Regions from separate parts of the Streptomyces sp. GMY02 genome, predicted to be linked through region 2. Evidence: riboswitches for the same ligand, from Rfam matches in the RefSeq annotation. Region 2 holds a riboswitch; each other region holds the start of a gene.
What was found. A riboswitch is a leader RNA that binds a small molecule or an ion and turns the genes downstream of it on or off. The one in region 2 is predicted to bind S-adenosylmethionine.
Positions count from the first base shown of each region.

Region 1: it holds a riboswitch for S-adenosylmethionine, as region 2 does, so the genes downstream of both, thrC (threonine synthase) here and KQY30_RS26755 (aminotransferase class V-fold PLP-dependent enzyme) in region 2, are expected to answer to the same signal.
Region 3: it holds a riboswitch for S-adenosylmethionine, as region 2 does, so the genes downstream of both, KQY30_RS05240 (glutathione S-transferase C-terminal domain-containing protein) here and KQY30_RS26755 (aminotransferase class V-fold PLP-dependent enzyme) in region 2, are expected to answer to the same signal.

Region 1 is NZ_CP077658.1:4,806,604-4,816,133, reverse strand. Features, by position in the region: gene groL (chaperonin GroEL) at 1-141, opposite strand, end outside; gene KQY30_RS20415 (cold-shock protein) at 551-754, opposite strand; gene KQY30_RS20410 (ubiquitin-like small modifier protein 1) at 1,179-1,454, opposite strand; gene thrC (threonine synthase) at 1,513-2,799, opposite strand; SAM riboswitch class I at 2,817-2,944, opposite strand; gene KQY30_RS20400 (glucosyl-3-phosphoglycerate synthase) at 3,182-4,210, shown strand; gene KQY30_RS20395 (hypothetical protein) at 4,249-4,536, shown strand; gene KQY30_RS20390 (trehalose-6-phosphate synthase) at 4,650-6,065, shown strand; gene otsB (trehalose-phosphatase) at 6,095-6,940, opposite strand; gene KQY30_RS20380 (DUF3263 domain-containing protein) at 7,311-7,586, opposite strand; gene KQY30_RS20375 (ABC transporter substrate-binding protein) at 7,611-8,846, opposite strand; partial or broken gene KQY30_RS20370 (ROK family protein) at 9,142-9,530, shown strand, end outside.
Region 2 is NZ_CP077658.1:6,271,175-6,280,704, reverse strand. Features, by position in the region: gene KQY30_RS26785 (C40 family peptidase) at 1-87, opposite strand, end outside; gene KQY30_RS26780 (C40 family peptidase) at 354-1,376, opposite strand; gene KQY30_RS26775 (NYN domain-containing protein) at 1,696-3,060, opposite strand; gene KQY30_RS26770 (hypothetical protein) at 3,094-3,336, opposite strand; gene KQY30_RS26765 (rhomboid family intramembrane serine protease) at 3,522-4,232, shown strand; gene KQY30_RS26760 (Lrp/AsnC family transcriptional regulator) at 4,229-4,510, shown strand; gene KQY30_RS26755 (aminotransferase class V-fold PLP-dependent enzyme) at 4,569-5,957, opposite strand; SAM riboswitch class IV at 5,991-6,108, opposite strand; gene trpD (anthranilate phosphoribosyltransferase) at 6,332-7,402, opposite strand; gene KQY30_RS26745 (ubiquinol-cytochrome c reductase cytochrome b subunit) at 7,624-9,294, opposite strand; gene KQY30_RS26740 (ubiquinol-cytochrome c reductase iron-sulfur subunit) at 9,291-9,530, opposite strand, start outside.
Region 3 is NZ_CP077658.1:1,264,136-1,273,665, forward strand. Features, by position in the region: gene KQY30_RS05230 (NtaA/DmoA family FMN-dependent monooxygenase) at 1-1,338, opposite strand, end outside; gene KQY30_RS05235 (LLM class flavin-dependent oxidoreductase) at 1,360-2,592, opposite strand; gene KQY30_RS37085 (putative leader peptide) at 2,740-2,871, opposite strand; gene KQY30_RS05240 (glutathione S-transferase C-terminal domain-containing protein) at 2,930-3,823, opposite strand; SAM riboswitch class IV at 4,135-4,281, opposite strand; gene KQY30_RS05245 (hypothetical protein) at 4,408-5,496, opposite strand; gene KQY30_RS05250 (TRAP transporter large permease subunit) at 5,524-6,804, opposite strand; gene KQY30_RS05255 (hypothetical protein) at 6,809-7,462, opposite strand; gene KQY30_RS05260 (hydantoinase/oxoprolinase family protein) at 7,459-9,530, opposite strand, start outside.

The sequences.
Region 1 (9,530 bases), 1.5 Mb from region 2:
CGTGGGGGCGCCCCACTTCTTCTCGAGGACGACGTTACGGCCCTTGGGGCCAAGGGTGACCTTGACGGCGTCGGCGAGCTGGTTCATCCCGCGCTCGAGACCGCGCCGTGCCTCCTCGTTGAACGCGATGATCTTGGCCATGTGAAGTGGTCCTCCCGGACAGGGGTCTCCCCGGGCCGCAGGGCCCAGGGGGCGGGTGGAGCGGACCGCGCCGGCGCCCGCGACGGACGGCCTGAGAGCCGTGCGGTTCATTGCCCCACCGGCTCTTCGGGCCTCACAGACCCGGTCCTCAAGTTGTCACTCTCACTTGCAGAGTGCTAACGCCAATGATTAGCACTCGACCCCCGAGAGTGCAAGCTCCCCCGGCTCCCACGACCCCTTCGAGGCACCCGCGCCGGAGCGGCCCCGCCGGAAGGCCGGAGCCCCCGGTTCTTACCGGGTGGGCGCACACGCACGGGGGCGCACACGCACGAGGGGCCCGTATCCCCATCTCTGGGATACGGGCCCCTCGCGCGTGAGCTGAGTGCGTCGGTGGCCGATCGCGCCGGGATCAGACGGCGAGCTTGACCATGTCCGCCTGCGGACCCTTCTGGCCCTGCGAGATCTCGAACTCCACTCGCTGACCTTCTTCAAGGGTGCGGTAACCGTCCATCTGGATCGCGCTGTAGTGGACGAAAACATCCGCACCACCGTCGACCGCGATGAAGCCGTACCCCTTCTCCGCGTTGAACCACTTGACGGTGCCCTGAGCCATGCCTAACTCCCCTATTACTGGCCCTTCCAGGGGGCCACACTTCGCGCCGGAACGCGTCGACCGCGGCTGAATGTATCTGCCCAACTGCCCTCTGCAACAGGTCAATCGGACGAGAATTCTGGGCATGGCTGAACACGCATAGCGACGAATTCGCTGCGTTCCCGGGCAAGTCGGGCCGGGCAAAGCGCACCTATAGCGCAAACAACACCAGGACTTTGCCCCCATGTTGTCGCGTTCTGATACACGCGCGGCAGGGCCGGCGGAGGGGCGTTCCCATACTCTATCGCGTTCAACCATAGAGAATGGCTCCCTCCGCTTGCTTCGCGGAGGGAGCCATCGGTGGAGCTTTCGGGGAGCCGCCAGAGAGCCGTCGGAGAGTCGTCGGAACGAGTCGGAACGTGCCGCGCCGGCCGGGCGGCGGAGCTCAGCCCCCGGCGACCGCCGGGATGATCGAGACGCCCGCGCCCGCCGGGGTGACGGTCTCCAGGCCCTGCTCGAAACGGACATCGTCGTCGTTCACGTACACGTTCACAAAGCGGCGCAGCTTGCCCTGGTCGTCCAGGACACGCGCGGCGATGCCGGGGTGGTTGGCCTCCAGGGACTGGATGACCTCGGAGAGGGTCGCCCCCTCGGCCGGGACCTCGGCCTGGCCGCCGGTGTACGTACGGAGAATGGTCGGGATGCGGACATTGACGCTCATAGTGGTGTTCTGCCTTCCGTCTTCCGGCTTTCCGTAACGCCGGTAACGTCGTCGGGTTTCAGCGGGCCAGGCCGGCTTCGCGGAACGCGTCCAGGCTCGGGCGGATCGTCGCGGTCGGCCCCGTCGTCGCCGCCACGGCGTCCAGGGTCTTCAGTCCGTCACCCGTGTTGAGGACGACGGTCGTCAGCGCCGGGTCGAGCAGACCGGAGTCGATCAGCTTCTTCGTCACACCGACCGTCACCCCACCGGCGGTCTCCGCGAAGATTCCCTCGGTGCGGGCCAGCAGCTTGATCGCCTCGACGATCAGCTCGTCGTCGACGTCCTCGACCGCCCCGCCCGTACGCCGGGCGATGTCCAGGACGTACGGTCCGTCCGCCGGGTTGCCGATCGCCAGCGACTTGGCGATCGTGTCCGGCTTCTGCGGCCGTACGACATCGTGCCCGGCCTTGAACGCGGTGGACACCGGCGAGCAGCCCTCGGCCTGGGCGCCGAAGATCTTGTACGGCCTGTCCTCCACCAGCCCCAGCTTGATCAGCTCCTGGAGACCCTTGTCGATCTTCGTGAGCTGCGAGCCCGAGGCGACCGGGACGACGATCTGGTCGGGGATCCGCCAGCCGAGCTGCTCGCAGATCTCGTACGCGAGGGTCTTGGAGCCCTCGCCGTAGTACGGGCGGAGGTTGACGTTGACGAAGCCCCAGCCCTCGCCCAGCGGGTCGCCGATCAGCTCCGAGCAGAACCGGTTCACATCGTCGTACGTGCCCTCGATACCGACGAGTTCACCGCCGTACACCGCCGCCATGACGACCTTGCCCTGCTCCAGGTCGTGCGGGATGAACACGCAGGAGCGGAAGCCGGCGCGGGCCGCGGCGGCGCCGACCGCGCCGGCCAGATTGCCGGTGGACGAGCAGGAGAGCGTGGTGAAGCCGAAGGCGCGGGCGGCCTCGACGGCGATGGCGACGACGCGGTCCTTGAAGGAGTGTGTCGGATTGCCGGAGTCGTCCTTGACGTACAGGCCGCCGGTAACGCCGAGTTCGCGGGCGAGATTGTCGGCCTTGACCAGCTTGGTGAAGCCGGGGTTGATGTTCGGCTTGGTCGCCACATCGGCGGGGACGGGCAGCAGCGGCGCGTACCGCCAGATGTTGTCGGGGCCTTCGGCGATGCGCTTCTTGAGCTCTTCGGGGGTGCCGCTCGGCAGGTCGTACGCGACTTCGAGCGGCCCGAAACAGCTCGCACAGGCGAAGATGGGTCCGAGCTGGAAGCGCTCTCCGCACTCGCGGCACGAGAGCGCGGCGGCGGGTCCGAGATCAACGGAGGCGTCGGCGTGGCGGACGGTCTGCACAGCCATGATGGCGAGGCCCTTTCTCCTCATCTTCCTTACGACGCGTTTCGCCGCAAGACGGAATTGGCACCTTCCCCACCGTGACCTCGCGGTCGGCGGGAGGGTTGCCGGGACTTCAACGGGCCGTTCCCTCAGTCCCTCTGGATGAGCGCTATGGCGCGGACCCCTGGTCCGGCGCGTTTTTTCACGAAACGACCCCGGCATGCGGTGGCCACTCGTGTTGTTCAAGACTGTAACCGAAGGAGCGGACGGTTGAGATAGTGGTCCGCACCGCGAGATGGATCACGTCACCACGCGTGGCATGGACAGGCACGCGTGAACGGGCACGCGTGAGACGCATGGGCGAGCATCGCACGACACGCACGACACGTCAGGGAGAGTACCGACCGTGCTGGAAGAGGTGGAACGCTGGCTGACCAGGCGCTCCTGGTCGGCGGCCGACCGTACGCTCGACCGGCTCCTGCTGGCGAAGGCCGCGCGCGGGACCACGGTGAGCGTGGTGCTGCCGGCGCTCGACGAAGAGGCGACGGTCGGCGGGATCGTGTCGGTGATACGGCGTGAGCTGATGGAGCGTGCGCCGCTGGTCGACGAGCTGGTGGTGATCGACTCCGGTTCCACGGACCGTACGGCCGAGACCGCGGCGGCGGCCGGGGCGCGGGTGGTGCACCGGGACTCGATCCTGCCGCGGCTGCCCGCACTGCCCGGCAAGGGCGAGGTGCTGTGGCGGTCGCTCCTGGTGACGAGCGGCGATGTGGTGTGCTTCGTGGACGCGGATCTGCGGCGGTTCTCGGCCGAGTTCGTGTCCGGGACGGTGGGACCGCTGCTGACGGACGCGGATGTGCAGTTCGTGAAGGCGATGTACGACCGTCCGCTGACTGAGAGCGCTCTCCTGACCGAGAGCGCTCTCACCGGCGGCCAGGGCGACACGAGCGGCCGGGGCGACCCGGACCGCCGCGGCGGGGCGGCGGCCGGGCAGGGCGGGCGGGTGACCGAGCTGGTGGCGCGCCCGTTGCTCAATCTGCACTGGCCGCGCCTGGCGGGGTTCGTCCAGCCGCTGGGCGGGGAGTACGCGGCGCGGCGCTCGCTGCTGGAGCGGCTGCCGTTCCCGGTCGGGTACGGCGTGGAGCTGGGGCTGCTGGTCGACGCCCTGCACACGGTGGGCCTGGACGCGCTCGGCCAGGTCGACGTGGGGGTGCGGCTGCACCGGCACCAGGACGACCGGGCGCTGGGGCGAATGGCCGCGGCGATCTACCGTACGGCCCAACTGCGCCTGTCCCGCGCGCATTTGGTCCGTCCGGAGCTGACGCAGTTCGACCGGGGCGAGAACGGGTTCGTACCGCGCACCTACTCCGTCGACACGGAGGAGCGGCCGCCGATGCGGGAGATCGCGGAGTACACGGCCGGACGCGCGGCGTAACCACGCATCATCACATCCGTTGCTTACATTGCACCCTTATGAGGGCAAAAGATGTGATTATCAGGCGGGCAATCGGGGTGCTGGCCGGAACGCTGGTGGCGCTGGCACCCGGGCAGGCGCTGGCCGCGGACCAGCCGCCGGCGGACGGCGCACGGGTCTACGGCCCGGTGCGGGAGGCCGTGGAAGGCGCGGTGCACGAGCCGCTGGAGGGCCATCTCGCGGACACCGGAGGCGTGGCGGAGCGGTTGTGGCTGCTGGGCGGGGTGGCACTGGCGCTGACGGGCGCGGGCGTGGTGGCGCTGGCGGCGACCCGTGGCCGCCGCTGAGCTCCGACGGGGCGCACACCACACCGTCCGTACGTTTGAGCGTTTACGGGACGGGCTAGGTTCGGCACATGGTTACCGAGCCGTCCTCCCGGCCCAAGGTCCAGCCGGCCCAGATCCTTGTCGCGTCCAACCGCGGCCCCGTCTCGTACACCCTGCGCGACGACGGCTCGCTGGCGCCGAAGCGCGGCGGCGGCGGTCTGGTGTCCGGCCTCTCGGCCATCGGGTCCGACGACGGCGCGGTGTGGGTGTGCGCGGCGCTCGGCGACGGCGACCGCGAGGCGGTGCGGCGTACGGACGGACGGCTCGACCCGGCCGACACCGGCGGCCAGCGGGTCCGGATGCTGGGGATCGCGCCCGAGGTGTACGCCGACGCGTACAACGGCGTCGCGAACTCCACGCTCTGGTTCCTGCACCATCTGCTCTACCAGACACCGCTGGAGCCGTCCTTCGGCCCCGAGTTCCGCGCGCAGTGGGCGTCGTACGAGACGTACAACCGCGCCTTCGCGGAGGCGCTGGCGGACGAGGCGGCGGAGGGCGCGGCGGTCCTGGTGCAGGACTACCACCTGGCGCTGGTGCCCGGGATGCTGCGCGCGCTCCGCCCCGACCTGCGCATCGGGCACTTCTCGCACACCCCGTGGGCGCCGGTCGACTACTTCCGGCTGCTGCCCGACGACATCGCCCGCCAGTTGCTGCGCGGCATCCTCGGGGCGGACCGCGCGGCGTTCCTGACGCACCGGTGGGCGGACGCCTTCCGTGCGTGCTGTACGGAACTGCTGGGCGGGACGGGCAACACCAGGACCGGTGTGCACGGCCTGGGCGCGGACGGCGACTTCCTGCGCGAGCGCGCGCACCGCCCGGACGTGGAGGAGCGGATCGCGACCCTGCGCGAGCAGATCGGCCGTACGGGAGGCCCGGGCCCGGACTCCGGCGAACCGCGGAGGACGATCGTCCGGGTGGACCGTACGGAACTGTCCAAGAACATCGTCCGCGGTCTGCTCGCCTACCGGCAGCTCCTCGTCGACCACCCCGAATGGCGCGAACGCGTCGTCCATGTCGCCTTCGCCTACCCCTCCCGGCAGGATCTGGCGGTCTACCGCGACTACACCGCCGAGGTCCAGCGGGTGGCCGAGGCGATCAACGACGAGTTCGGCACGGCCGGCTGGTCCCCGGTCGTCCTCCACGTCCGCGACGACTTCGCCCGCTCCCTGGCCGCCTACCGGCTCGCGGACGTGGCCCTGGTCAACCCGATCCGGGACGGCATGAACCTGGTCGCGAAGGAGATCCCCGTCGTCTCGGAGCGCGGCTGCGCGCTGGTGCTGTCGCGGGAGGCGGGGGCGTACGAGGAGATGGGCGAGGACGCGCTGACGGTGAACCCGTACGACATCTCCGCCACGGCGAAAGCGCTCCACCAGGCCCTGACGCTCTCCCCCGAAGACCGCGCGGAACGCGCCAAACGCCTCTCCGCGGCGGCCACGGCCCTCCCCCCGCAGCAATGGTTCCTGGACCAGCTCACGGCCCTCCGCGCCTGACCCCCTGAGGGGGGCCGGGCGAGGCCGGGTCAGTCCATGGCCCGGGCGAGGGAGGCGAGGTAGTCGGCCAGGGAGGCGGGGCCGGGGAGGCGGAGGTCGGCCCGCGCGGACAGTTCGGGGACCTCCGAGCCGCTGCAGATCAGCAGGCCGGGGTGGCCGTCGGAGCGGAGTTTCTCGACGGCCGCGTAGGCGGGGAGATCGCCCAGGTCGTCGCCCGCGTAGAGGACGGTTCCGGCGCCCGTCTCACGGACGTACTCCAGCAGCGCCACGCCCTTGTCCATGCCGGGCGGGCGCAGTTCGAGGACCATGCGGCCCGGTTCGACGATCAGGCCGTGGCGGGCCGCCAGTTCGGCCAACGGGTCGCGCAGGGCGTCGAAGGCGGCCTGGGGGTCGGTGGCGCGGCGGGTGTGGACCGCGACCGCCTGGCCCTTCTCCTCTATCCAGGTCCCGTGCCAGGCGCCGAACCGCTCCAGGAATCCGGGGAGTTCGGCACGGACGGCCGCGACGCCCTCGTGCGGGGCGGGGGTACGGACGGTGCCGCTGACGGCGTCCCAGCGTTCGGCGCCGTAGTGGCCGAGGACCACGAGGTGTTCCAGGCCCGGCACTCCGGCGAAGCCGCCGTACCGCACCGCGACCCCGGCCGGACGGCCGGTGATCACCGCGACGGACGCGACATGCGGGGCGAGGGCGGCCAGCGCGGGGACGGCGCGCGGGTGGGCGCGGGCCTGTTCGGGGTCGGGGACGATGTCGGCGAGGGTGCCGTCGAAGTCGAGGGCGACGACCGCTTCGCCGGGCCGGGCGAGAAGCGCGGCGAGGCCGTCGGCACCGGCGGGTGTGGTGGGTTCCGGCAGGGGGAGGGGGTACGGGTTGCCCATGCTCCTGAGCGTATCGGCGGGGACGCCACGGCCGGTACGAAACGGTGAGCCCGGGCTGCCCCGGGGCCTTGTCCTCAATCGCCGGACGGGCTGGATTCGGCCGGGCGGCAACTTCGACTGCGGGGCTGGATCCTGGCGGGGTCAAGCGATTCGGGTGCCGGGCGGGATCTGGCCGGCCAAGCGCCTCGGCCACCGGGCGGGCCCTGGCCAGGCCAGGTGCCCCGGCCAGCCGGGCGGGCCGTGGCCGGGCTCGGGCCGGAAGCCCGGTGCCGACCGGACAGGCAGAGATACGTGCCACACGACGCCGGGCCAGGCGCTCCGGCCGCCGGCGGGACCGAGCCGCGCCCCGCCACGGGCGCACAGGCCCGTGTCAGCCCTCTCGGCTTTCTCGTTTTTCTGCTCTGATTCTGCGCAGCCGATTCACCGTCACCGGGTCGTGTTCCGCCGCCCTCGGGTCGTCCAGCAGCGCTCCGAGGAGCTGGTAGTAGCGGGTCGGGGAGATGCCGAGGTCCTCCCTGATCGCGCGTTCCTTGGCGCCCGGGCCCGGCCAGCCGCGCCGTTCCACCGCGAGAACGGCGCGGTCCCGCTCGGACAGCCCGGCGCGCTCAGGGACGGGATCAGGCGCGGGATCAGGCGTCGCGGTCATATCCCCGACACGCTACCCCGGCCGTCACTCCGACGTCTCCGCCGCCGTCGCGTCCCGCGCTATCCGCCCCAGGACCGCCGCCGGATTACCGCCCGGCTCGACCGCCTTGCCGATGTTGTCCTTGATGTCCTGGCTGACACCGCCCCAGGACCTCTTGCCGGACGGATACAGCTCCGAGGTCGGCAGCACCGTCTGGAACGTGGCCAGGTCCTTGTACGCCGTGTCCGCCGCCATCGCCTCGTTCGCGCTGTACGTGACCGGCAGCAGGTCGTACTGCCCGACGAAGTCGAGAACGTTCTTGTCCTCGAACACGAAGTCCAGGAACGTACCGATCTCCTTGCCGTGCTTGTTCTGCTTGAACGCCATCATCCAGTCGGCCACACCCATCGCCGGCTTGGGCTTGCCGTCAATACCCGGCAGCGGCAGGATCCCGACGTCGATGCCCTCCCGCTCCGCATCGAGAAGCAGCGTCGGATGCCCGTTCAGCATTCCGACCTGGCCGCTCGTGAACGCCTTGAAGGCAGTGGTCCTGTCGAGTTTCGACGGGGCGACCGGGCCGGTCAGCTTCTCCTCGACGAGGTTCTTCTTGAGCCACTCGAAGGTCTTGACGTTCTGGTCGGAGTCGATGTCGTACGAGTCGTCGGCATTGTTCGTATAGCCGCCCCCACCGCTCAGCAGCCAGATCATCGTCTCGCCCTGCGCCTCCTCCGAGCCGAGGGGAAGCGCGATGGGGGTCGTCACACCGTTCGCCTTGAGCGCCTCGGCGTCGGTCTTGATGTCGTCCCAGTTCTTGGGAGCGCTCACACCGGCCGACTTGAACAGCTTCTTGTTGTAGAAAAGCAGCCGGGCGGAGGCTATGAAGGGCAGCCCGTACTGGATGCGGTTGACCTTTCCGGCATCCGAGAGCTGGGCCAGGAAGTTCGCCTGCGTGGGTACGGACAGCACCTCGTCGGCGGTGTAGAGCAGGTCGTCCTTGGCGTAGTCGGCGTACGAGCCGATCTGCGCGATGTCGGGAGCGCGGCCCTTCTTCACCATCTCGGCGACATCGCGGTCGACGGTCTTCCACGAACGGACATCGACATCGATCTTGATACCCGGATGCTTGGACTCGAATTCCCTGGCCAGGGTCGCCCAGTATTTGTCGGACCGGTCCGACGAACCGTTGCCGTAGTCGGCGGCCACGAGCTTCAGGGTGACGTCCCCCGAGCCTCCCGTGCTGCCACAGCCTGCCAGCGCCATTGTCATGCCAAGTGCGGCCATGGCCGCCGTCGCTCCCCGAAAGCGCTGCTGCACAGCTCTGTTCCGCCTCTGTTCTTCGGTGATCCCTCATGAGGTCCTGCTACGGATCAGTGATTTTCCCCTATCCGGAGGTTTACGGTCCACGCAGTGCCGGTTTCGCTTCGGCAACGTCTGCGCCAAGAGCGGACGCACGTCCGGGCCAAGAGCGGACCGGCCCACGAAGGGCATCGGCATTTGCACCGGCGTTTGTATGGGCGGGCAACAATCCAGGACAGTGGACTAGACCTTTCATGGGTCCACACGCGAGACTGTCCGCGTGAGACACGTCATCGCCCTGGATGTGGGCGGCACCGGAATGAAAGCCGCCCTGGTCGGGGCGGACGGCGCGCTGCTGTACGAGGTGCGGCGCGCGACCGGCAGGGAGCGCGGCCCCGACGCCGTCGTCGAGACCATCCTCGCTTTCGCGGCCGAGCTGCGCGCGTACGGCGCCGAGCACTTCGGCGAGAGCGCTCTCGCGGCGGGCGTCGCGGTCCCCGGGATCGTGGACGCGGAGCGCGGTGTCGCGGTGTACGCGGCGAACCTCGGCTGGCGCGACGTACCGATGCGCGATCTGCTCGCGGCCCGGCTCGGGGGCGTACCGGTCGCGCTCGGGCACGACGTACGGACCGGGGGTCTCGCGGAGGGGCGGCTCGGCGCGGGCCGCGG
Region 2 (9,530 bases):
GGCCACGGCGGCGGTCAGGGCCACCGCCGCGCCGCCGCGCGAGGCGGAGCCGGGACCGGACTGTGAGGGACGGCGATGGGACACCACAGGAAGCCGCACTTCCTTCCGCTGTACGCACTGACGCGGCCCCCGGCCGCCCGGCGGGCGGACCACTGGCCGGAGCCGCGGGAGCAGAGAGTAGCCGTACGGCTACGGAGCGGCCAACGACCGCCCCGGGCACACAAAGCGGCGCCCCGCCGTAGACCACAGGTCATCGGCGGGGCGTGGTGTCAGCGGAGCGCACCGGAATTCGCCCGAACGGGCGGCGTCGCGGACGCCGGCGAGGGCAGTGGCGCGTCGGACGCGGTGGCGGCTCAGATACGGACGCCGAACTGGAACGGCATGTTGTTGATCGACTCGTACCGGACGCTCGCACCCGGCTTCGGCGCGTGCAGCACCTGGCCGTTGCCGGCGTAGAAGCCGACGTGGTGCAGGTCGCCGTAGAAGATGACGAGGTCGCCCTGCTGGAGCTGACTCATTCCGAGGCGCGTACCGGCGTTGGCCTGGGCCTCGGAGGTCCGGGGTATGGCGACCCCGGCCTGCGCGTACGCCCAGGAGGTCAGCCCGGAGCAGTCGAAGGAGCTGGGGCCGGAGGCGCCGTAGACGTACGGCGTGCCGATCTTGCCCTGCGCGGCGGCGAACGCGGCCGAGGCGTACCCCGAGGCGGGCACCGAATTGCCCAGGTCCGCGCGGGAGGTGGCGCGGCTGGAGCGGGATTCCTCGGCGGCGAGCGAGGCGCGCTCCTGCTCGGTGAGCGTGTTGAGGAGCTTCTGCGCGGCGGCGAGCTTCTCCTGGACCTCGGCCTTCTTCGAGCCGAGCTCCTTGCGGGTCTCGGCGAGGTCCTGGACCTTGGCCTGGGCCTCCTTGCGCTGCTGCGCGAGGGACCGCTGCTTCTCCTGGATCTGCTGGAGCGAGTCGGCCTGCTTGGCGCTGACCTGGTCGAGCGTGGACGCCCCCTCCAGGTAGCTGTCCGGGTCGGAGGAGAGGAAGAGCTGTACGGAGGGGTCGATGCCTCCGGTGCGGTACTGGGCGCTGGCCATCGAACCGAGGGCGTCGCGCAGGTCGTTCAGCTCGTCCTGGCCGCGGGCGACCTTGTCCTGGAGGGCGTCGACCTGCTTTTCGAGCTTGCCCTGCGCCTCCTTGGCCCCGTTGTACTTCTCGGTGGCCTTCTCCGCGTCCTCGTAGAGCTTGTCGACCTTCTCCTTGACGTCGCTCTTGCTCGGCTGCGGAGCGGCCTGGGCGGCCTGGGCGGTCAGAGCGACAGCGGCGGCAGCGGTCGCGGTGAGCACGGTCACACGGGCGCGGCTCGGCTGCTTGGGACGACGGTGGGACGCCACGGAGGCGAGCTCCTTCTTCCTCAGCCGCCTACCGGGCCTCGGGGACACAGGCCCCGGCTCCATACGTTCCACACCCCTGCCAACTGGGCTGAACTGCATGAAATCGGCGGTTCCTTCGCTGCCACCCCGGGTGGGTGATCAACCGCGCGAAGGTTCGACGCCTGACCATAGTGACCTTCTTGTGATCAGTTCAAATCCTCACGAGGAAAATCTCCATCACGACGCGCATAATTTACAGACAGTCCACAGACAGTGATGGACATTTGACGCTGCGCCCCATGAACATATGACCAATTCGGGCACAAGCCCCACACGTTGACTAGACGCGCGAAAGCCGCTTCAGCAACAAGGCGGACGCGACCGGCCTGGCCCCCGCCCGCGCCACTCCGTCGGCGACCTCGCGGTCGGTGGAGACCACCACCACCGGCCGTCCCGGCGGCTCCGCCCTGACGAGCTGGCGGATCAACTCGTCCGCGGTCACCCCCGGTTTGGAGAACAGCACCCGCACCCCGCGCGGCGGCGCCAGCAGCACCGGAGCCGCCAGCTCCGCGCCGTCGAAGACACAGGTCGTCTCCGCGCCCGACTGTGCCGCGAGCATGGCAAGACCGCCCAGCAGCCGCAGCCGCTGCTTCTCCAACGGCATGGTCGGATAGCCGGTCTTGGTGACGTTGTAGCCGTCCACGATCAGATGTGACTGCGGCAGCGCCAGCAGTTGATCGAGCAGCGCCGGATCGGTCTCGGACAGCGCTCGGGCCGCCACGTCCTTCGGCGACATACGGCCCGGCTCCACCGCGTCCACCGCGTCCGCGGGACGCCCGGTGGCGGGCGGCAGCGCCAGCTCGCGCCGCAGCCCCTGCGCCGACTCCAGCACGGTGTCCAGCAGCAGCCGCAGCCGCATGTCCTCCGCCGAGCGCCCCTCACGGGCGGCCCTGCGGCTCGACTCGACCGACGCCTCCGCCTCGGCGAGCCGCGCCTTGACCCGGCGGGTCTCACTCTCGGCGGCCGACACCTGCGCGGCGGCCTCGGCCCTGACCGTCTCGGTCTCCGCCTGGATACGGCGCAGCGCGGCCTCGCCCCGCTTCACATCGCTCTGGGAGCTGCGCAGTTTGCGATGGAGCGCCTCGGCTTCCTTGCGGACCGCCTCCAGCTCCGTACGCAGCCGCTCGGTCTCGCTCTTCGTCGACGCCCGCGCGACGGCGAGTTCCTCGCGCAGCCGCTCCAGCTCGCGCCGGGCCTCCTCGTCGGCGCGCTCGGCGTCCGCACGCTGGGCCTCCTCGCCCGCCGCGGCCACCAACTTCACCCATCCGGGGGGCCTGAGCACATACGCGGCCGCCGCGACGTCCACGGGATCCGCGGCGGCGGGCGGCGATCCCGACTCCAGCGCCCCGGCCAGCTCCGGCTGGGACTGGCTGATGCGCTCGCCGATCCGCTGCCGGAACAGCGGATCGCTCTCCAGGGCCGCCGCCATCGCGTTGCCCGCGAACCTCGCCCGCCGGTTCGGGGTGAACCGCGCGTACTGCCGCAACTGCGTGGGGAGTTCGGTGAGGGTCAGACCGCCGAAGGCGTCCGACACCAGCGCGATGACCCTGCGCCGTACCCCGTCCGGGAGCGGGCGGTCGAGGGCCTCCGCGGCGTCACCGCCGGCCGCGCCGGCCGGCTCCGCACCGCTTGCGCCCTGCTCCACATCCGTCACCCCATACCCTTTCGGGCGGCTCCCTCAGGAACCGGCGCCCGGCCTGTCCACCAGTTCGATCTGATCCACCGCGTTGCACCACCGGCACCGCACCGACTCGATGGTCTCACTGACCACCTCGCGCTCCTCGACCGTCGGTTCCCCCGCCAGGTCCAGATGGACGTACTCCACGGCCCTGGACGACCGGGTCACGTCGAAGCGCGTGAGATTGCCGCACAGGGTGCAGCGCCACCGGGTGGCCGCCGTCGGCCGGGGAACCGTCGTCATCAGTGCGCCCTCTTCCACATCGTTCCGTTCGTCGCGGTCGTCCGGTCCCGCTGCCCCTCGCGCCGTCGTCCGTGGTGCGCCGTCGAACAGCGGATGTACTCCCTGCAACCCTACGGCCTCGGGGGCACCCCAGGGAGCGGCGAGGCGCTCTGTACCGGTCGGTCCGGGTACGCCATGCTCTGTCAGTGAATACGTGGCGGACGACGGCCGGCGGACCGGTGGTGACCTACACACTGATCGGGCTCTGCTGTCTGGCTTTCCTGTTCAGCCCGGCCTCGGGCTTCAATCCCGTGTACGGAACGGGAGAAGCGCGGCTCGCCGCCCAGAGCGCCTATTTCGAACAGTGGGGTGTCGTCCCCGTCGAACTGCTCAGCGCCTCGCCACGGGCCCTGCTCAGTCCACTGACCGCGCTCTTCGTGCACGGTAGCTGGCTGCATCTGCTCGGCAACATGCTGTTCCTGTTCGTCTTCGGCGCGATGGCCGAGGAGCGGATGGGCCGCATCCACTTCCTGCTCTTCTACGTCGGCGTCGGCTGTCTCGCGCTGCTCGCGTACGCACTTGCCAACGCGGCCTCGGACCAGACCCTGGTGGGCGCCTCGGGAGCGATCTCGGGGGTGCTCGGCGCCTTCCTCTTCCTCTTCCCGAAGGCCCGGGTCACCAGTCTCTTCCCGTTCCTGTTCTTCCTGCCGCTGCGCTTCCCCGCCTGGATCGTGCTGATCTTCTGGTTCGCGCTCCAGTGGCTGGCGGCACGGGGTGCCGGTTCCGGGCCGGGGGTCGCCTATCTGACACACCTGGTGGGCTTCGGCGAGGGCTTCCTCTACACCTGGGTGCGGTACTGGCGTACCGATACAGTGGGAGACCACACCGCGGCCACCGAGGGAGAACGTCAGCCGTGATCACCGCGATCGTGCTCATCAAGACCAGCGTGGACCGGATCCCCGAGATCGCGGAGGCCATCGCCGCGCTGGACAGCGTCAGCGAGGTCTTCTCGGTCACCGGTACGTACGACCTGATCGCCATGGTGCGGGTGGCCAGGCACGACGATCTGGCGGATGTGATCCCCGGCCGGATCAGCAAGATCGAGGGCGTCGAGGCCACGGACACGCATGTGGCGTTCCGTACGTACTCGCAGCACGACCTGGAAGCGGCGTTCGCGATCGGCCTCGACGCCTAGCCCTGTCCGGCGCTCCGGCCCAACGGCTGGGGCTTGTGCGGCTTGTGCGCCCGTACGGTCACGCCGTCGGCGCGCCGGTCCGGTCGGGGACGCAACGGCCGTCCTCCGTACGGTAGTTCCAGCGCGCCCCGTCGCTCACCAGCTCCCGTACGGCACGGACGAAGCGGTCCACATGCTCGTCCGGGGTCCCGGCACCGAAGCTGACCCGGATCGCGTTGAGCGAGCGCTCGCCCGGCTCCGCCTCCGGGGCGCCGCACTCCCCCGGGTCCTGCGGATCCGTCCCCAGCAGGGTCCGCACCAGCGGGTGGGCACAGAACAGCCCGTCCCGTACGCCGATGCCGTACTCCGCGGAGAGCGCGGCGGCGAAGTGCGAGCTGTTCCAGCCCTCGACCACGAACGACAGGACGCCCACGCGCGGGGCGTCGTCCCCGAACAGCGAGAGCACCCTGACCTCGGGCACCTCGGCGAGACCCGAGCGCACCCGGTCGACGAGCCGCTGCTCACGCGCGACGAGGGTGTCGAAGCCCGCCTCCGTGAGCGCCTTGCAGGCGGAGGCGATCGCGTACGCCCCGATCACGTTCGGCGAACCGGCCTCGTGCCGGGCGGCCGTGGTGTGCCACTCGACGTCGACCCCGCCGTCGGCCCTGCGCGCCACCGTACGGCTGGCGCCGCCGCCCGCGAGATACGGCTCGGAGTCCCGCAGCCAGTCGGCGCGGCCCGCGAGGACCCCGGAGCCGAACGGCGCGTACAGCTTGTGTCCCGAGAAGGCGACCCAGTCGACGTCCAGCGCGGCGATGTCCACACGGTGGTGCGGGGCGAGCTGTGCGGCGTCGAGGACGATCCGGGCGCCATGGGCGTGCGCGGCGGCGGCCAGTTCCCGTACGGGCCACAGCTCACCGGTGACATTGGAGGCGCCGGTGACACAGACCAGCGCCGGACGCTCGGAGTCCCGCCGCGCCAGCGCCCGGTCCAGGGTGGCGACGGCCTCGCCGGGGGTGCGGGGGGCGTTGAGATAGCTGATCCTGGCGTCCCCGGCGCGGGCGTCCCGCCAGGGCAGCAGGGAGGCGTGGTGCTCGGTCTCGAAGACGAACACCTCGCAGCCGGCGGGGAGTACGGCCGCGAGCAGATTCAGCGAGTCGGTGGTCGAGCGGGTGAAGACGACCTGGTCGTCGGGGCGGCAGCCGAGGAACTCCGCGACGGTGCGGCGGCTGTTCTCGAACAGGTCGGTGGAGAGCTGTGAGAGATACCCCGCGCCGCGGTGGACACTGCCGTAGTACGGGGCGTACGCGGCGACATCGTCCCAGACCCGCTGGAGCGCGGGGGCGCTGGCCGCGTAGTCGAGCGCGGCGTAGGTGACTTCGCCACCGGTGACCAGGGGAACGGTGACATCGCGCCCGAGCACGGGAAGGGGGGCGGCGGCGGTCGTGCTGACGGCGTTCGGGCTCACGAAACGGCTCCCTTGGGGACCAGGACCCCAAAGGGTCCGCGCTTGCCGCGGACCTCGCTGCCCACGGCCTGGTCTTCACCCGGGGCACCCCGCCACGGACGGAGGGTTGCCGGACAGCGAGCCGGGGCCGTAATCGCTGTCACTCATGACCTGGTCGAGGAGTATGCCACAACGCCCACGCCGACCGCGCCGACGTCCGCGATCCGGAAAGCACCGGGCAAGCGGCCCCGTCCTCAATCGCCGGACGGGCTGGATTTGCCCGCACCCGGGTGCGCAACTGGTACCGCCCAGCAAAACAAGCCCGTCCGGCGATTGAGGACACAACACAGCAGCCCGTCCGGCGATTGAGGGACGAACGGGCCGCCGCCCGCCGCTCAGGCGCCCGCGTTGCTCGCCGTCACCCACCGCTCCAGCGTCCGCCGCGCCGCGCCCGAGTCCACCGCTTCCGCCGCCCTCGCCATTCCCGCCCCCAGTTGCGCCGCCAGCCCGTCGTCCGTCGGGTCCAGCGCCACCAGCGCCGCCGCCGCGTTCAGCAGGACCGCGTCACGCACCGGGCCCGTCTCGCCCGCCAGCAACCGGCGCGCCACATCCGCGTTGTACGAGGCGTCGGCGCCCCGCAGCGCCTCGATCGGCACCAGGTCCAGGCCCACATCGCGCGGGTCGAAGGAGTCCTCGGTGACCTTGCCGTCCCGTACCACCCACACCCGGGACGTCGCCGTGGTGGTCAGCTCGTCCAAGCCGTCGTCACCGCGGAAGACCAGCGACGAGTTGCCACGATCGGCGAGCACCCCCGCCACGATCGGCGCCATCCGCGGATCCGCGACGCCCACCGCCTGCGACCCGACCCGCGCCGGATTGGTCAGCGGGCCCAGCACATTGAAGGTGGTCTGGGCGCCGAGTTCCTTGCGGGCCTTGGCCGCGTACCGCAGCGCCGGGTGGAACTTCACCGCGAAGCAGAAGGTGATCCCCGCTTCCTCGGCGACCTCCACGACCCGCTGCGGGGTCAGCTCCAGATTGACGCCGAGCTTCTCCAGGACGTCCGAGGCCCCGCTCGCGGACGAGGCCGCGCGATTGCCGTGCTTGACGACCTTGGCACCCGTGCCCGCCACCACGATCGCCGCCATCGTGGAGATGTTGACGGTCTTGGCGAGATCCCCGCCCGTACCGACGATGTCGACCGTACGGCCGGGCACCTCGATGGTGTTGGCGTGCGCGTACATGGTGCGTACGAGGCCCGAGACCTCCTCCACCGTCTCGCCCTTCGCCCGCAGCGCCACCGCGAACCCGGCGATCTGCGCGTCGGTCGCCTCGCCGCTCATGATGCGGTCCATGGCCCACGCCGTGTCCTGGAGGCTCAGGTTCTCGCCGCGCAGCAGCGGGTTCAGCACGCCGGGCCAGGTGCGGTCCGCCACGGTGTCGCCTCCGACGGGGGTCACAGCGCTCATGCTCGCTCCTGGTGGGTGCCCGGGGATGGGTACGGGCCGTACGGGGCCCGCCGTAAGCGTATCGGCGGAGCCCCGGCCGCAGGCACGAGTGACCGGAGTACGGACGGGTCCGGGCACGCCCCGTACGCCCCGCCGGCGCGCACACGCCGAGGGCCCCGGCCGGTTCCCTCGTGGGGGAACCGGGCCGGGGCCCTCGGTGGTGGCGACCTGCTACGGCCGGATCAGTGGTTGCCGTGACCCGTGGTGATCTCCTCGTGCCCGTGGCCGTGCGCGGCCGCGATCTCGTTGTACTCCTCGGCGGTCGGCTTGGGGATCTGGCTGCCCTCGCCGTAGTAGCCCTTGCTGAGCTTCACCCGGAGCTTCTCGGCAGGGCCGACCTTGCGCCGTACACCGTTCTCGTCGACCGGCGGGCCGAGCTCGGCCGGCTTGTGCTGGTCGTGCGCGGTCAGCCGGTGCAGATCGGCCTGGTCCAGCGGGGTGTGCACCTCGATGAACTCACCGTGCGGCAGCCGCTTGATGATCCCGGACTCGCGTCCGTGCAGCACCTTCTCGGCGTCGCGCCGCTGGAGACCCAGACAGATCCGCTTGGTGACGACGAAGGCGACGACCGGTCCGACGAAGAAGGCGACCCGGACGAACCAGGTGATCGCGTTGATCGACAGATGGAAGTGCGTCGCCCAGAGGTCGTTACCGCCACCGACGAGCAGGATGAAGTACCAGGTCAGCCAGGCCACACCGAAGGCCGTACGGGTCGGTGCGTTGCGTGGCCGGTCCAGGATGTGGTGCTCGCGGGGGTCACGGGTGACCCAGCCCTCGATGAACGGGTAGACCGCGATCGCGACCAGCACCAGCGGGAAGATCACCAGCGGGATGAACACACCCAGGACAAGCGTGTGCCCCAGGAAGTTGATCTCCCACCCCGGCATCACACGGATAAGACCTTCGGAGAAGCCCATGTACCAGTCGGGCTGGGCTCCGGTGGACACCTGGTCGGGCCGGTACGGACCGAGCGCCCAGATCGGGTTGATCGTGGCGATGGCCGAGACGATCGCGATCAGACCGAAGACCAGGAAGAAGAAGCCTCCGGCCTTGGCCATGTAGACCGGCAGCAGCGGCATGCCCACGACGTTCGTGTTCGTACGTCCGGGACCCGCGAACTGGGTGTGCTTGTGGTAGAAGACCAGGATCAGATGGGCCACGACCAGCCCCAGCATGATGCCGGGCAGCAGCAGGATGTGGACCGAGTAGAACCGGGCCACGAAGTCGCCGCCGGGGAACTCCCCGCCGAACAGGAACATCGAGAGATACGTCCCGACCACCGGCACCGACAGGATCGCGCCCTGCATGAAGCGCACACCGGTACCGGAGAGCAGGTCGTCCGGGAGCGAGTAGCCGGTGAACCCGGTGAACATGCCCAGCACGAACAGCAGGAAGCCGAACAGCCAGTTGATCTCACGCGGCTTGCGGAACGCGCCCGTGAAGAAGACGCGCATCATGTGCACCAGCATGGCCGCGAGGAAGATCAGCGCGGCCCAGTGGTGGATCTGCCGGATCAGCAGACCGCCGCGGACATCGAAGCTGATATCCACCGTCGAGGCGTACGCCTCGGACATCCGCACACCCTGGAGCGGTACGTAACTGCCGTGGTACACCACCTCGTTCATCGAGGGGTGGAAGAACAGCGTCAGATACACACCGGTGAGGATGATGATGATGAAGCTGTAGAGGGAGATCTCACCGAGCATGAAGGACCAGTGGTCCGGGAAGATCTTCCGCATGTTGGCCTTGGCCAGGGAGTAGATCCCCAGCCGGCCGTCCGCCCAGTCGGCGACCCGCTCACCGGCGGGCGCCCTGCGGTTCTTGTCGTCCGAAGAAGCAGTGCTGGTACTCATCCGCGCTCCCAGAAAGCAGGACCGACGGGCTCGTCGAAGTCGCCGAGCGCTTCGAGGTTGCCCTCGGCGTTCACACCGATCCTGAGCTGCGGAAGGGCGTGACCGGCCGGACCGAAGATGACGCGGGCGCCGTCGGAGAGGTCGAAGGTGGACTGGTGGCACGGGCAGAGCACGTGGTGCGTCTGCTGCTCGTACAGGCTGATCGGGCAGCCGACATGGGTGCAGATCTTCGAGAA
Region 3 (9,530 bases), 5.0 Mb from region 2:
CGTGCGGAACACGCCGCGCTCCTGGAGCAGCGGGACCACGGTGTCGGCGAAGACGTCCAGGCCGCCGGGGGTGATGTGCGGTACGAGGATGAACCCGTCGGCCGCGTCCGTCTGCACGAAGGAGTTGATGGTCTCGGCGACCGTGGCCGGGGAGCCGACGAAGGACTGACGGTTGCCGGTCTCGATGACCAGATCCCGGATCGACCACTTGTTGGCGGCCGCGAGCTCCCGCCACTCCCGGGCGGTGGCCAGCGGGTCGCGGTACATCCGCACCTGGGCGCGGCCGCGGGCGATGGTGTGCTCGCCCAGGTCCGGGTCGATGTCGGGGAGCGGGCCCTCCGGGTCGTAAGCGGACAGATCGCGGTTCCAGACGAATTCGAGGTGCTTGATCGCGGTGGCCCCGCTGACCTGCTGGCGGCGCACTTCACGGGCCAGCTCCCGCGCCTCGGCGTCCGTGTCGCCGAGCACGAAGGTCGCGGCGGGCAGGATCAGCAACTGGTCGTGGGTGCGGCCGTACCGGGCGAGGCGGCTCTTGACGTCCGTGTAGAACGCCTGCCCTTCCTTGAGGGTGCTGTAGCGGCTGAAGATCGCGTCCGCTCCGGCCGCCGCGAACTCGCGGCCCTCGTCGGAGTCGCCGGCCTGGAAGATGACCGGGCGTCCCTGCGGGCTGCGCGGGACATTGAACTGTCCGGCGATGTCGAAGTGCGGGCCCTTGTGTACGAAGGCTCCCGCCCGCGCGTCCCGGAGGAAGGTGCCGGACTCCTTGTCGGCGGCTATCTCGTCGCCCTGCCAGGAGTCGAACAGCTCGATGGCGGTGGCGAGGAATTCCTTTGCCCGCGAGTAGCGCTCGTTCTGCGGCAGGAAGCCGCCGCGGCGGAAGTTCTCGCCGGTGAAGGCGTCCCACGAGGTGACGACGTTCCAGGCGGCGCGGCCGTCCGACAGATGGTCGAGGCTGGCGAACTGGCGGGCCACCTCGTAGGGCTCGTTGAAGGTCGAGTTGATCGTGCCGGTCAGTCCGAGGCGTTCGGTGACTGCGGCGAGCGCGGTCAGAACGGTGAAGGTGTCGGGCCGTCCGACGACGTCCAAGTCGTAGATCCGGCCGCCCTGTTCCCTCAGCCGCAGGCCCTCGGCGAGAAAGAGGAAGTCGAACTTGGCGCGCTCGGCGGTCCGCGCGAAGTGTACGAACGAGCTGAACTCGACGTGGCTGCCCGCCTCGGGGTCGCTCCATACGGTGGTGTTGTTGACACCGGGGAAATGCGCGGCGAGGTGGATCTGCTTCTGTGGCGTGGCGGACTTCGCCGGCGTGTAGGACTTGGGCGGTGTGGCGGACGTGCTCATTTCTCGTACGGTCCTTCCGGCTCAGGCGACGGCGTAGCGGTTGGCGGGGCGGGACAGTCCGAGCAGCCCGCGCAGGGTGCTCGCCTCGTACGCGGTACGGAAGGCACCGCGGCGCCGGAGTTCGGGCACCAGGTGGCGGGTGATCTGCTCCAGGTCGTACGGAAGGGCGGCGGGCCGCAGCCGGAAGCCGGTCAGTCCGGCATCCCACAACTCCTCCAGCAGATCAGCGAGTTGGGCGGGTGACCCGGTGAAGACACGGGCGTCGCTGCTGAACTCGGCGCCGGCACGTTCGTCCAGACGGGCCTTGCGGTCCGCAGCGGCACCGGGGTCGTCGTCGAGGAAGACCACCAGATCGCCGAAGACGTGCACGGTCTCGTCGGCGCGGCCGGCGGATGCCTGTGCCGCGCGGATCTCGGCCAGAACGGCCCGGGCGTCATCGGCGTCGACCGGGGTGACGAATCCGATGTCGGCCGAGCGGCCGACCAGTCCGTACGGGACGGTCGCGTGCGCCAGCGCGGCGACGAGCGGCTGTCCCTGGGGCGGGCGCGGGGTGATCGAGGGGCCCTTCACGCTGAAGTGCGCGCCCTCGAAGTCGATGTAGTGCAGCTTGTCGCGGTCGATGAAGCGGCCGGTGGTGACATCGCGGATCTCCGCGTCGTCCTCCCAACTGTCCCAGAGCCTGCGCAGCACCTCGACGTAGTCGGCGGCTTCGTCGAACAGCTCCTTCACCCAGGGCCGTTCGGCCCCTGACCGTGCCGGCTGTCCCGCTGTCGTGGCCAGGTCCTCGATCCGCAGGCCCGGCACCGTACGGCGGCCGAAGTGCGCGGCCTCGTCGACGCGTCCGGACACCCGGACCTGGATTCCGGCGCGTCCGGTACTCACATAGTCGAGGGTGGCGATCGCCTTCGAGAGATGGAAGGGCTCGGTGTGGGTGACCACGGCGGTCGGGATCACCCCGATGTCGCGGGTCAGCGGCGCCACCCGGGCGGCGATCAGTACGGCGTCCAGCCTGCCCCGTACCTGGTCGGTGCGCTCGTCCGGCTCGACGTACCGGGAGGTCTGGAGGCTCAGCGAGTCGTCGATGGTCACGAAGTCCAGCAGGCCCCGCTCGGCCTCGGTGACCAGGCCGGTCCAGTACCGCGCGGTGAACAGTTCACCGGGCCGGGCGTCGGGCTCCCGCCAGGCGGCGGGATGCCAGCCGGCGCCGTCGAGGGCGACGGCCAGATGGAGGGGTGCGTGTGGTGCTCGGGGCATGGGGCCACCGCTTCCTGTGAGCATGCCGAAAGACGTCCGCGCCCGTGCTCGGTCGGGGTGGGAGTCGGCGAAAGTGGAGAGTCAGCGAAGAGCGAGAAGAGCGGGCCCGGGCGAAGGGCCGGGCGTAAGGACAGGCGCGCGAAATGCCTAAGCGGCCGAATGCCGCGCGGCGACGGACTCGTACGCCGGACACAGTGCGGCGGCGACGCGCTGGAGATCGATGTGCCGCCGCGAGTACATGGCGATGGTGACCATGGGCCGCTGAGGGGCTCCCCGCACTGCCGTCACCTCCATCCCCGTTCGGCTCGCGCCGTCCCGGGCTCGCGACAACGAGCCGCTAACAAGCCATGGCCTGATGGCGGCAGTCCTGGTCCGCCGGCACCGTGACGCGGCTCTGATCCCCGGCACGATCCTTGTCCTTCTCCGAAGAACACAGATCCTCACCGCTGTGTTCCCGCTTCCCCTCCGTACGTTCCGCGATTCCCTCCGTGCACGGATATCCGTGGAAGGCCGGGTGGGCGCCCAGCCGCCGTACGTACGACCAGAGGCGGTCACCAGCGGCGACGCGCCGCAGGGCGTCGGTGTCCAGGTGGACGAGCGCCACCCACAGATCCACATCCGCGGCCGTGAGCGTCTCACCCAACGCATAAGGGTGCGAGGCGAGTTGACGCTCCAGGAAGTCCAGCGCCGGGTCCGGGGCCGGGCCCTCGCCGAGGAGCCGGCGGATGGCGTCGATGTCGGCGGCCAGGGCGGCGGGCCGCAGCCGGGGCAGATCGGCGTTGTCCTGGTCGGTGAAGCGGAGGGCGAGGTCGTCGAGGATGTCGGGGGTGTGGTTGTTCACGACCCGTCCGCTCCACAGGTCGCACAGCGCGGGCACGGTCGGCGGACCGTCGTAGCGGTGCCGGGTGGTCTCGTACGCGGTACGGAGCGCCGCGAGCGCGTCGCAGGCGCCGGGCGGCGAGGGCAGGAGCGTGGTGCGGACCGACTTCTTGAGTCCGAGCAGGCCGAGGGTGATCGAGATACGCATCGAGCCCGGACAGCCCAGCGAGAGATACAGATGGTAGCGGTGCGCCACCGGGTAGTAACCGCCGCCCAGGTCGGCACCGATACGGTCGCGGAAACGCGGGGCCGTACCGGGGTGGGCATCGCGGAGCGATGCCGGGAAGGACGTCTGCGCAAGGGGCTCGGACACGGCGCTCAAGGTCTCGGACATGGCAACGGTCTCGGACATGGTCTCTCCATGGCTGCGGTGGAGCCCCGGTGGCTGCTGCGGCGCCGGTGGCCGTACGGGAGGAGGGTCCGGCGGCGCGCGACGGCACACAACGCCCGGACCCGGGACTGCGATTGCGGAGCGGTTCGGCTCAGTCCGTCGGAGCGCAGCCGTTGCGGAGCCGCAGCAGATCGATGTGGCGGCGCCTGGTCAGCAGGCGCGGACGCGGCAGCGGCACCGGCCGGAAAGCCCGGCAGGCGCTTCTGCTCTTCCGCGATGTCCTGGCCATCTCCGCCGGTCCCGTCCCGTCCATCGGGCCTCGCGAGACAACGAGACCGCACTTGCCCCGCCCACCGGACGGGACCTGGTCGTCACCCGGGGCACCCCGTCGCAGTGGAAGGGTTGCCTGCCAGCGGGCCGGGGCCGATGACCCGCCCGAGCAGGAACTCCCGCGCGGGTGAGCGCTGACAATCGTGACCGTCGCCCAATAGTTTGAGCGCGCTCCGGCGGGCCGTCAAGAAGGCGGTACCCGCCCTTCGCTGCGCCCGTCGGCGGCTGCGGCCCGCCCGTCGAGCCGGGCGGGCCGCGGATACGGGGGCAGTGGGTCAGCCGCGTGCCACCGCGATCGAGCCCTGGAGCCTTTCACCCGCCTCGTAGATCATGTACGGCACGCCCCGGTCGGTCCCGAACGACGGTGACGCGCTGCGCCCGTTGTCCGGTGCGCTGTTGGCCGAGTCGTAGAAGAGACCGAGGTGCTCGCGGCGGCTGAAGTCGTTGCCGACCTCGGTGATCAGCAGATTGCCGCCGTTCTCCTTGCTGGTGTTGTAGACGACGTACGTGCTGCCGTTCCGGGTGAGCAGGTGCGGACCGCCGATGTTGTTGGCGCCGACGTCGGAGTGGCGTACCAGCGGCTGCTGGTCGAACGTCCAGTCACGGCCGTCCTTCGACCAGCCCCAGGCGATGTCACGGTGGTTGGACTGGTTGTTGAGCATGAAGAGCATCACATAGCGGGCATCGCGCGAGGGCAGGTCGTGCCGGAAGACGCGCGCGTACGAGGTCTCGCTGCTGCCCGTCGGCATCATCGCGGTGGTGAGCACCACCTTGTCGTACGTGAAGGTGATGCCGTCCTTGGAACGGGCGAGGCGGGTCGTGCCGTTCTCGCCGTGGAAGTAGAGCCACAGCTCCTTGACGTCCTCGTTCCAGAGGACGTGCGGCGAGGCGACATGGCTGACCTTGTAGTGCGGCTGCCAGTTGTTGGAGACGATCGGGTTGGCGGTGTACTCCGTGAACGGACCCTCCAGCGAGTCGCCGTAGGCCAGGCAGATTCCGCCCGGCGCGTCGTGCGGTCCGTAGTAGAGGTAGTAGCGGCCCAGCGGGTTCGGCAACTTGTCGTAGACGCCCCGGACACACGGGAAGATGATCTCGCCGGTGGGGTTGTACCTGAGCTGGGAGGGCGTCAGAAGCGTCTTGAGGTAACGGTAGTCGGGGAATCCGCCGGGCGCCGCGGCCGCGGCCGGCGCCGCCTCCGGGGCCAGGGCGGGGGCCGCGGCGGCGCTGCCCGCCGCCGTACCGGTGGCGATCACGCCGGATGCCGCCGCAGCGGTCGCGGCCGCGGCACGCAGGAACATACGCCGGCCGGGGTTCCGCGGCTCGTCGGTGTGGTGCTGCCGCGCGTTGCTGTCGTGCTGTGTCATGTCGTGCTCCGTCCCGGGAGTGAGAGATCACAGATAGGTGGCGGCGGTGACGCAGAATCCGCCCAGGGCGACGGCCCAGACGTACGGCAGGGTCCGCAGCATCACCTGCTGCGGTGTGACCCCGGCGTACTGCGCGCTCCACACGGTCTGGGTGCTCGTCGGGTCCGACACACCGAAGACCTGGTTGTACGAGGTGGCGAGGCCCAGCACCGCGGCGGCCGGGTAGATGCCGGCGGCGATGAGGACACCGGCGATGCCCGCGCCGAGGCCGTAGACGTTCAGCGGCCCCCGGTAGAGACAGAGCGGCACGAGCACGGTGAAAACCACGACGAACAGCACCGGATTCTGCGGGCTGACCGCCTTGATCAGCGGCTCCAGCGCCTCCACCGCGCCGGGCAGCTTCACCGCGGCGAGCAGGACGCCGATCGCGATGAACAGCACGATCGGTGCCGCCGCCGTCTCGAAGCCGCCGTACAGGGTGCGCAGCAGCCGTTTGTTCATCTCGCCCGGCCGGGTGGTGGTGACCAGCGCGTACAGGACACCGGCCAGCATGGACGGCAGGATCGCGATGTCGAGGCCGAGGGCGAGGATCAGCGGTACGAGTGGGGTGAGCAGCGCGTACCAGGGGGCGTCGCCCAGTTGGCTGCGGCGCGAAGCGGGCTTCGCGGACGCGGACTTGAGGGACCATGTGTGCTCGACGCCGCGTCGCCGGGTCTCGACGAGGACGAAGAGGACGGCGGCGGCCAGCGCGAACGGGAACAGCTTCATCATGAAGCCGCGCACGGTGTCGACGGGCAGCTCCAGCGCGGTGGAGAAGAACTGCCAGATGGGCAGTTCGAAGGGCATGCCGGCGGCGATGCCCATCAGGATGGTGCCGGCCGCGGTGACCTTGGGGATCCCGACGGCGATCATGGCGGGGATGCCGATGATGCCGGCGAGCATCGCGGCGGGCGCCGAGCCCGTGACCGTACCGACAAGAGTGGAGACGGCGAGGACACCGAGGGCGACCACGACGGGGCGGTCGCCGCCGAATTCAACGATCTTACGGACGAGCGTGCCCGCGATACCGGTCTCGTCCAGGAGCTTGCCGAGCCAGGAGCCCAGCAGGATCGCGATCATCGTGGCGGCGAGGGTCGGCGCGCCCTCCTGGACGACCGTGTCCAGGACGCTGTTCTCGCCGGTCAGCGGGGCGCCCGTGAGAAAGGCGATGCCGACGGCCAGGATGACGAGCGCGAAGGCGGTGGGGAGTCTGCGGGTGAGCATCGCGGCGACACCGGCCGCCATGACAAGAAGGATGACGACGCCCATGGCGTTACTTCTTTCTTCCGGGCGCGGATCCGCGCGGGAGCTGGTGCGGGGACCCGTGCGGCGGTTCCGCCGCGTCGGCGGCGGTGGCCAGGGCGGCCGTCAGCAGGAGCGGGCTGCGGCCGAGGCCGCACACGGTGCGGGCGTACGCGTGGGCGGCAATCTCGTCGGCGCCCGCGACATGGCCGTACAGACGGTGGCGTCCCGCGCGCAGCACGACATGGCCGAGCGACCGCTTCAGGGCCGTCTTCGCCGGTCCGTGGTGGAGCCGTTCGTGCACCGCCTCGTGGGCGATCGCCGCCGCCCGTACCGACCCCGCCGGATACCAGTGGCGCCAGCCGAGCCTGTCGATCAGCTCGTCGGCGAGGGCCAGGGTGTCGGTGAACAGTTCCACGGTCGGCACGGGCCGGGAGGTGTAGCGGGCGAGCAGGCCCTTCGTCAGTCCGTCGGGACTCTCCACGACCCGGGCCGTGACGGCGGCGGGGGCGAGTGCGGCGCCGAACTCGTCGGCGGTACGCGCCCATTGCCGCAGCAGCGCCGGGTCGCGGCCTTCGTGCGTGGGGGTGTTCGCGAGCAGCCGTACGCCGAACTCGATGTCGTCGCTCGCTTCGAGCGCATCGATCGCGGCCAGCGCGGCACGGTCGAGCAGGGCGGCCGTCACGAGCGCACCTCCAGGACGGCGACGACCGGTTCGTCGGCGGCGCGTGCGCGCAGTTCGCTGCGGGCGAGGGCCAGCAGCGGCTGCGGGTCGAGCACACCGGAGAGGTCGGCGATCCGGGAGCCGAGGAGAAGCCGCAGGGCGGGGGCGCGGACCCCGCCGTCGCCGTACGACGTGGCCTCCCGCACCAGCCCCGCGAGGACTTCGGGCGCGCGGCCGACGGTGGTGGTCTCGACCCTGGCGTCCGGCGCGTGGAGCCGTACGACGCCATCGGCGTCCACGACGCGCACCGGGTGGCGGTCGGGACGGAACCGGCGGCGCACATCGGTGCCGTACACGGTGTGCGCGGGGGTGCCGGCGAGCACACGCACCGACGCCGGATCGGTCTTCAGGCTGGCGGCGGCGGCACGCAGCCGTTCGGCGTCGTCGGCCCGGTGGGCACGGTCCTGTGTGCGCAGTTCGGTGGCGCCGGTCGCGACGGCCCGCACGGTGCTGGTCTGCGGGTCGACGGTGACCTCCACCTCGACACCGTCGGCGGCGGCACCCTGGGCGACGACGGCGGCCTCGGCCTCGGCCCGTACGGCGAGGATCTGTTCCTGGCCGGCGCCGGGGATGATGCGTTCCACCTGTTCACGGATGAGGGCGAGGGCCACGCCGATGGGGCTGATGACCTCGTTATGGCGGGCTATGCGGCCCTCCAGTCCGGAGACGACCGCGAGGTGCGGGGTGACGGCCGCCGCGCCTCCGCCGCCGCCGACGAGTACGGCGACGTCCTTGTCCAGCCGGTAGTCGCGGATCATCGCGTCGACCACGGTCCTCACCTGGTCGGTGCCGGCGTCCAGTACGCGGGCCGCCGCCGTGGCGACGTCCGTGCCGAGCGCGGCGGCCAGGGGCGCGATCGCGGCCTTCGCCACGGCCGGGTCGCAGTGTGCGAAGTCCCCTTCGGGGACCCGGCCCAGCGCGTTGGCCGCACAGGTCATGGTGATCGCGAAGCGTCCGCCGGCGGCGTCGAGCACCGCGTAGTCGGCCGGGTCGTCGGCCATCGGCCGGATCGTGGTGAGCTTCGCGTCCCGCAGGTCGTCCGGGGTCGCGAAGCAGGCGTACGGCAGGCCCGCGATGTGCGCGCTGCGCGGTCCGGCGCCGGTGACCTTGCCGCCGCCGACGCGGACCATCGAGCCGCCGCCGACACCGACGGTCCTGACGTCGAGCGCCGACAGGTACGACGTCCTGCCCAGCATGGTCGCGTGCCGGACGGCGACCTTGCCGCGCCGTACGACACTGATGTCGGTGGAGGTGCCGCCGGTCTCCAGGAACAGGCCCTCGCTGACGCGCTCCTGCATGAGCGCGCCCGCGACGCCGGCCGCCGGTCCTGACAGCACGGTGAGCAGTGGTCTGCGCCGCATCTCGTCCAGTGACATCACTCCCCCGTCGCAGCGCATCACCATCAGCGGGGCACTGACGCCCGCCTTGGTGATGGAGGCGTCGACGAGGTCGGCGGTGGCGAGCATGCGCGGCAGGATCGCGGCGTTGACGACGGCGGTCCGGGTCCGCTTGTGGAGCCCGTACAGCGAGGTGATCTCGTGCGCGGCGGTCGTCGGCAGACCGCGCTCCCGGGCCGCCGTGACGACCGTGTCCTCGCCCTCGGGACGGTCGACGCCGAACGGCTGGGTGGCAACGACGACCTGGGCACCGCCCTGGACGACCGCGTCGACGGCGCCACGCACGGCGGGCGCGTCGTCGGGGTCGGCGACATGGGCGTAGGCGAGCGGCAGCCGCTTGCCGGGGGTGAGTTCGAGCTTCTGGAGGGCGGCGAGGCGGCGGGTGATTGCGGCGCCGGGGCCGGCGCCGACGCCTATCAGGCCGACGGTGGCGACGTCGCCCTCCAGCAGGGCATTGGTAGCCTGGGTGGTGCCGTGGGCCAGGAAGGCCACGTCCTCCGGGGCGTGTCCGGTCTGTTCCAGCAGACGGGCGAGAGCTTCGACGATGCCGTGGGCGACACCGTCCTCGTGGTGGTGACTGGTGGGCACCTTGACCTGTCCCAGCAGTCGCAGGGTCGTGGCGTCTACCGCCA